DNA from 2 places in the Roseateles sp. genome. Region 2 is predicted to be linked to the other one. Evidence: predicted binding sites of a transcription regulator. Region 2 holds the regulator's gene; the other holds the start of a gene.

Region 1 (3,204 bases), 250 kb from region 2:
GCGCGAGTATTCCGACGAACTGGCGCGCGCCACCTTCCGCTTTTCCATCTGGCATCTGTCGCTGTTGTTCGCGGCGCTCTTGCTCGATCACTACCTGCTGCCTTGAACGGACCCGAGAGATGAAACCGATGTGTTCCAAACGCGCTTTGCTACGTCTGTCTGCGGGCGTTCTGTTGGCAGGCAGTCTGACCGCTTGTGATCAACTGGGCCTAGGCGGCGCCAGCAAGCCGGTGTTCAAGGGTGTGGACCTGACTGGGGCCGAATATGCGCGCAGCCTGAACCTGCCCGATCTGGATGGCCGCAACCGCAGCTTGGCGGACTTCAAGGGCAAGGTGCTGGTGGTGTTCTTCGGCTACACACAATGCCCCGATGTCTGTCCGACCACCATGGCCGAGTTGGCTGAGGTCAAACGCTCACTAGGAGCTGATGGTGATCGGGTTCAGGGCATCTTTGTCTCGGTCGATCCCGAGCGCGACACCGCTGCCTTGTTGAAGGCCTATCTGGCCAGCTTTGACCCCAGCTTTGTGGCGCTGCGTGGCAGCGAGGAGCAGGTCAAGGCGGCTGCCAAGGAGTTCAAGGTCTACTTCGCCAAGGTGCCAGGCAAGACGCCCGAGACTTACACCATGGACCACACAGCCGCCAGCTTCATCTTTGACACCCAAGGACGGGTGCGGGTGTTCTCGCGCTATGGCTCGGGCGCGCAGGCCTTGACCGACGACATCAAGATGCTGCTGGCCGAAAAGGGCTGATCCGCGCAGACAGATCCACCATGAGAAACGGCCCCGCAAGGGGCCGTTTGCTTTGGCAGGCGCCGCGCTCGATCAGGCCGGCGTCAAGGCCTTGCGCATCTTCTTCATGGCTGCCACTTCGATCTGGCGAATCCGTTCGGCGCTGACGCCGTACTCGGCTGCCAGTTCGTGCAGGGTCATGCCGCCCGAGGAGTCGTCGTTGACCTTGAGCCAGCGCTCCTCGACGATGCGACGGCTGCGCTCGTCCAGCGCCTCCAGAGCGCGGCTGATGCCGTCGCCAGCCAGCGCATCGCGGGCCTGGGCTTCCAGCACCCGGGTCGGCTCTTGGCTTTCATCCGCCAGATAGGCGATGGGGGCAAAGCTCTCGCCGTCCTCGTCGCTTTGCGGCTCAAGCGCCACATCGCCGCCGGACATGCGGGTTTCCATTTCCAGCACTTCTTCCGGCTTGACGTTCAGCTCGCGGGCCACATGGGCCAGCTGCGCTTCGCTGAGGCTGTTGCGGTGCGTTTGGTCGTCCGCCTGGTCTTCCTTCATGCTGTGCTTCATCGAGCGCAGATTGAAGAACAGCTTGCGCTGGGCCTTGGTCGTGGCGACCTTGACCATGCGCCAGTTGCGCAACACGTATTCGTGGATCTCGGCCTTGATCCAGTGCATGGCATAGCTGACCAGACGCACGCCTTGATCGGGGTCGTAGCGTTTGACGGCCTTCATCAGGCCGACATTGCCTTCCTGGATCAGGTCGCCCTGGGGCAGGCCATAGCCCATGTACTGGCGCGAGATCGACACCACCAGGCGCAGGTGCGAGAGCACCAAGCGACCGGCGGCCTCGAGGTCCCCGCTTTCGCGCAGGCGGCGGGCAGCCGAGCTTTCCTCTTCCGGGGTCAGCAGGGGCAGGCGGTTGACGGCGGAGATGTATGCATCCAGATTGCCCAAAGAGGGCACCAGCGCCCAAGGGTCGCGTACCGTCAAAGCAGTGGGTGTAGACAAAGTCATCGCTTTCTTTCGCAAGCCGAACCACTTCGGTTTCTTGGAAGCAATATTAGCACTCCCTTGAAGTGAGTGCCAATCGTCTGGGGCTATTCAAGAAACGATCGATTCACGGGGATTTCAGCGAGAGTGCTCGCTAACTTGATGCGAGAAGCTTGGGGTGGCCTCAGTCCAGCAGACCGAAATCCGGGCTCACGACCATGGTGTCAATGTCGAGCAGGATCAGCATGCGGTCGCCGATCTTGCCCAGGCCGGTGATGAAACGGGCATCGAGCGCGGCTGCCACCTCGGGCCGTGGCTTGATCTCTTCGGCCTTCAGTTCCAGCACATCTGAAACCGAATCGACGACCACGCCGACGATGCGCTGCGCCACATTGAGCACGATCACTACGGTGAAAGCGTTGTACTCGCCGTTCTGACCCAAGCGCATGCGCAGGTCGACGATGGGTACGATGACGCCGCGCAGATTGACCACGCCCTTGATGAAGCTGGGCGAATGGGCGACGCGTGTGGGCGGCTCATAGGAGCGGATTTCCTGCACCCGCAGGATGTCGATGCCGTATTCCTCGCCGCCGATGCGGAAGGTCAGGAATTGCTGGGTGTCATGCCGGGTTTGGTCGGTGGGCTGCAGGGCTTGTGCGCCAGAGGCGGGAACCAGTTCGTTAGAGCTCATGGATCGGTGGGCTTGTCTGCGGTTGAGGCGGGGAGGGCCGGGCAAAGTTAACTTCGTGAGGCCATTTTGCAGCCATTGTGCGCCGCGTCATCTCTCGATCTGCCGCCGCCTGGCCGGGTAATTTCCCCCATGGTCGCCCAAAGCGGCCGGCGAAGGCACGAAAAAAAGCCCCGCTGTAGCGGGGCGTGTCGGAGCGGGCGGTCGAGATCGGCCGCGTTCGGCGTCTGCGGCCGATCGATCAGACGTTGAACAGGAAGTTCAGCACGTCGCCGTCCTTGACCACGTATTCCTTGCCCTCAGCGCGCATCTTGCCGGCGTCCTTGGCGCCTTGCTCACCCTTGTAGGTGATGAAGTCCTCATAGGCGATGGTCTGGGCGCGGATGTAGCCACGCTCGAAGTCGGTGTGGATCACGCCGGCCGCTTGCGGGCCGGTGTCGCCCTTGTGGATGGTCCAGGCGCGCACTTCCTTGACGCCGGCCGTGAAGTAGGTCTGCAGGCCCAGCAGGCTGAAGCCCGCGCGGATCAGGCGGTTCAGGCCCGGCTCGTCCTGGCCCATTTCTGACAGGAACATGGCGCGGTCTTCATCGCTCATTTCCGACAGCTCAGCCTCGGTCTTGGCGCAGATGGCCACCACGGGGCCGTTCTGGGCGGCGGCGTATTCCTTCAGGCGGTCCAGGAAGGGGTTGTTCTCAAAACCGTCTTCCGAAACATTGGCCACGAACATGGCCGGCTTGGCGGTGATCAGGCACAGGGGCTTGAGCAGCACCAGTTCTTCCTTGCTGAAGTCGATGGTGC
Region 2 (3,204 bases):
ATGACGAAGTCACGCAGACTCAGGCGTCGCAACATGGTTCAGCTCACCCCTTCATACCAGCGCAGCTTGCGGCGCAGGGTGGCGTAATAGCTCCAGCCCTTGGGGTGCAGGAAGCAAACCTGGTGGGCCGAGCGGCGCACGGTGATGCGGTCGCCGTGCAGCAGGCTGGCCAGGCTTTGCATATCGAAATTGACGCTGGCGTCGCGCCCGGCCACGATCTCCATGCGCACCTCGCCGGTGTCCGGCAGCACGATGGGTCGGTTGGACAAGGTGTGCGAAGCAATCGGAACCAGCAGCCAGCCGCCGATGCTGGGGTGCATGATGGGCCCGCCGGCCGAAAGTGCGTAGGCGGTGGAGCCGGTCGGCGAGGCAACGATGATGCCGTCGGCCCGCATATTGGCCACGAACTCGTCGCCCACATCCACGCGCAGCTCCACCATGCTGGCGGTGGCGCCGCGGCTGACCACCACATCGTTCAGGGCCAAGCCTTCAAAGATGCTTTCGCCGTCGCGCCAGACGGCGCCTTCCAGCATGGAGCGCTTCTCGGTTTCGAAGTCGCCATCCAGAATCGGCGCCAGTGCTTCCTGGAATTTTTCCAGCGAGATGTCGGTGATGAAACCCAGGCGGCCCTGGTTGATGCCGACCAGGGGCGTGCCGTGGCGGGCCATCTCGCGGGCGAAGCCCAGCATGGTGCCGTCGCCGCCGACGACGATGGCCAGGTCGCAGCGCGTGCCCAGCTCCTCGGTCGTCAGTGACTCAAATGCCGTCATGCCGGTGTTGAGTGCGGTCTCGCTTTCGAGGGAAACATCGAGGCCTTGCCGCATCAGAAAATCGGCAATCTCCTCCAGAATCGGGCGAATGCCGCGGGCCTGGTGTTTGCCGACGATTGCCACATGTTGGAAACGTTTGGCCATAGCGAAGAATTACACCACAGCACTATGTCAGTCCGCTGAAGGCGGGCGCCAGTCCCTACAATGGCTACATGCTCGACGAGCGATCCAAATCCCTTCTGAAAACCCTGGTCGAACGCTATATCGCGGACGGCCAACCTGTCGGTTCCCGCACGCTGTCCAAAGCTTCCGGTCTGGAGCTGAGCCCGGCGACCATCCGCAATGTGATGGCCGACTTGGAAGAGCTGGGCCTGATCGCCAGCCCCCACACCAGCGCCGGCCGCATTCCGACGGCCCGCGGCTACCGCCTCTTCGTCGACACCATGCTGACCGCCCAGCCCGGCTTGGTGGTGCCTGACGACCGGCCGATCGAGACCCAGATTCAGCCCGACCAGCCGCAGCGCGTGATCGCCAGCGCTGCGCACCTGCTGTCCAGCCTGTCCAATTTCGTCGGCGTGATCACCGCGCCGCGCAAGCCCAGCGTTTTCCACCACATCGAATTCCTGCGCCTGGGCGAACGTCGGGTGCTGGTCATCATGGTCTCGCCCGATGGCGATGTGCAGAACCGCGTCATCTTCACCGCGCAAGACCACAGCCAGGCCGAGCTGGCCGAGGCCAGCAACCGCCTCAACGCCAGCTATGCCGGCCTGAGCCTGGAGGCTGTGCGCGAGCGACTCAAGAGCGAGGTGGACCAGCTGCGCGGCGAGATCTCCGGCCTGATGAGCGCCGCCGTGCAGGCCGGCACCGAGGCCATGGCCGACGAGCAAGAGCGCGTCATCATCTCCGGCGAGCGCAATCTGCTCACCGTGCAAGACTTCTCCAACGATATGGGGAGTCTGCGCCGCCTGTTCGATATGTTCGAGCAGAAGACGCAGCTCATGCGCCTGCTCGACGTTTCCAGCCGCGCCGAGGGCGTGCGCATCTACATCGGTGGCGAAAGCCAGGTTGTGCCCTTCGAAGAACTGTCCATCGTCTCCTCGCCCTACGAGGTCAACGGCCAGGTCGTCGGCACCCTGGGCGTCATCGGCCCCACCCGCATGGCCTACGACCGAATGATCCAGATCGTGGACATCACGTCGAGGATGGTGAGTCAGGCGCTGTCGCAGAAGTGAGGGAGTGGGGCGCGCCGCTAAGGGCGCCGTGAACAGGTGAACAAGAGCACGCCCGGCTGTTTCACGACTCACGACTCACGATTCACGATTCACGAGCCCCCTTCGCCGCCAAGTCTCCGCCTGCTGCGCCACCTATACAATCGCGGGCTCCGCCGGTGCAATGCCGGCGATTTCTCCAAGGGTCGCAAGTCCCCGGGGGCCGTTAGCTCAGTTGGTTAGAGCAGAGGACTCATAATCCTTTGGTCGCAGGTTCAAGTCCTGCACGGCCTACCAGTTTTACAGGGATTTTAACGATAGTGATCGCTAACATTGTCTGGCTGGCTTTTGCTGGTGCCAGTCTGGTGCCAGTTTTGGATCGATTGCACTGCGCAAGAAGCGACTGTTTTTCAGGTCTAAAATTTTTCTGGCGCTGCGCCCGGAGTCGCTGAATTTGAGCGAGAACTCATCGCTTGCCCACGCAGAGATGGCGCGTGCATTGTGTGTGCCAATCGCGGATTGACCCATTTGCCGAAGTTCTGTCGACCGCCGACTGACCCCGCGAGCAACGTCGCTTGACGCTGCTGCTCGGTAAACGACGCAGGTTGGTAGGGGCAGTCGAAGGCCGGCGCCCCGGGGATGCGGACAAAAACTTGGACTGGTTATGCGGCGATGCCCAAGCGCCGACGATGCTGGGCAGGACTGCGAAAGCCCAGTGAGCTCTTGATCCGAGCCTCGTTGTACCAGCGGATGCAGGCGTCCACCGCCGCCACGAACTCCTCGATGCTTGTCGAGAGCCAGTTGCGAGCGAAGAACATCTCGGTCTTGAGCCGACCGAAGAAGCCCTCGCATGCCGCGTTGTCCGGCGAGCATCCCTTGCGTGACATCGAGCGGACCAGCTTGGCGTCAGAGATTCGAGCTAGCCAGCCTGGCCATCGATAGTGGCCGCCCCGATCGGAATGCACCACCGGCCTCTCGCCACTTGCTGCGACCTTCTCGATCGCAGCGTCCAGCATCGTATTGACCAACTCCGCGTTCGGCCGAGTGCCGATCGACCAACTTACGACCATGCCGTCGAAGCAATCAATCATCGGAGATAGATATACCTTGCCGGCCGGAATTTGGAACTCCGTGATGTCGGTGAGCCACTTCTCATTCGGCGCGCCGGCATTGAAGTCTCGGTTCAGCACGTTGTCGGGCGCTGGACTGATCTCGCCCATGTAGGA

Evidence for each region. Region 2 encodes HrcA, which represses chaperone genes, less so after heat shock. Its sites were predicted from a motif close to TTAGCACTCNNNNNNNNNGAGTGCTAA; they were not measured.
Region 1: a site for HrcA is predicted at 1,789-1,815, ahead of rpoH (RNA polymerase sigma factor RpoH). Genes of this name have one in related genera too.

The regions. Positions count from the first base shown of each region.
Region 1 is NZ_OZ253537.1:2,115,653-2,118,856, forward strand. Features, by position in the region: gene cyoE (heme o synthase) at 1-106, shown strand, start outside; gene ACQY39_RS09160 (SCO family protein) at 129-749, shown strand; gene rpoH (RNA polymerase sigma factor RpoH) at 822-1,742, opposite strand; gene ACQY39_RS09170 (chemotaxis protein CheW) at 1,903-2,409, opposite strand; gene ychF (redox-regulated ATPase YchF) at 2,648-3,204, opposite strand, start outside.
Region 2 is NZ_OZ253537.1:1,863,280-1,866,483, forward strand. Features, by position in the region: gene recN (DNA repair protein RecN) at 1-35, opposite strand, end outside; gene ACQY39_RS08050 (NAD kinase) at 39-914, opposite strand; gene hrcA (heat-inducible transcriptional repressor HrcA) at 983-2,002, shown strand; tRNA gene ACQY39_RS08060 (tRNA-Ile) at 2,199-2,275, shown strand; partial or broken gene ACQY39_RS08065 (IS3 family transposase) at 2,641-3,204, opposite strand, start outside.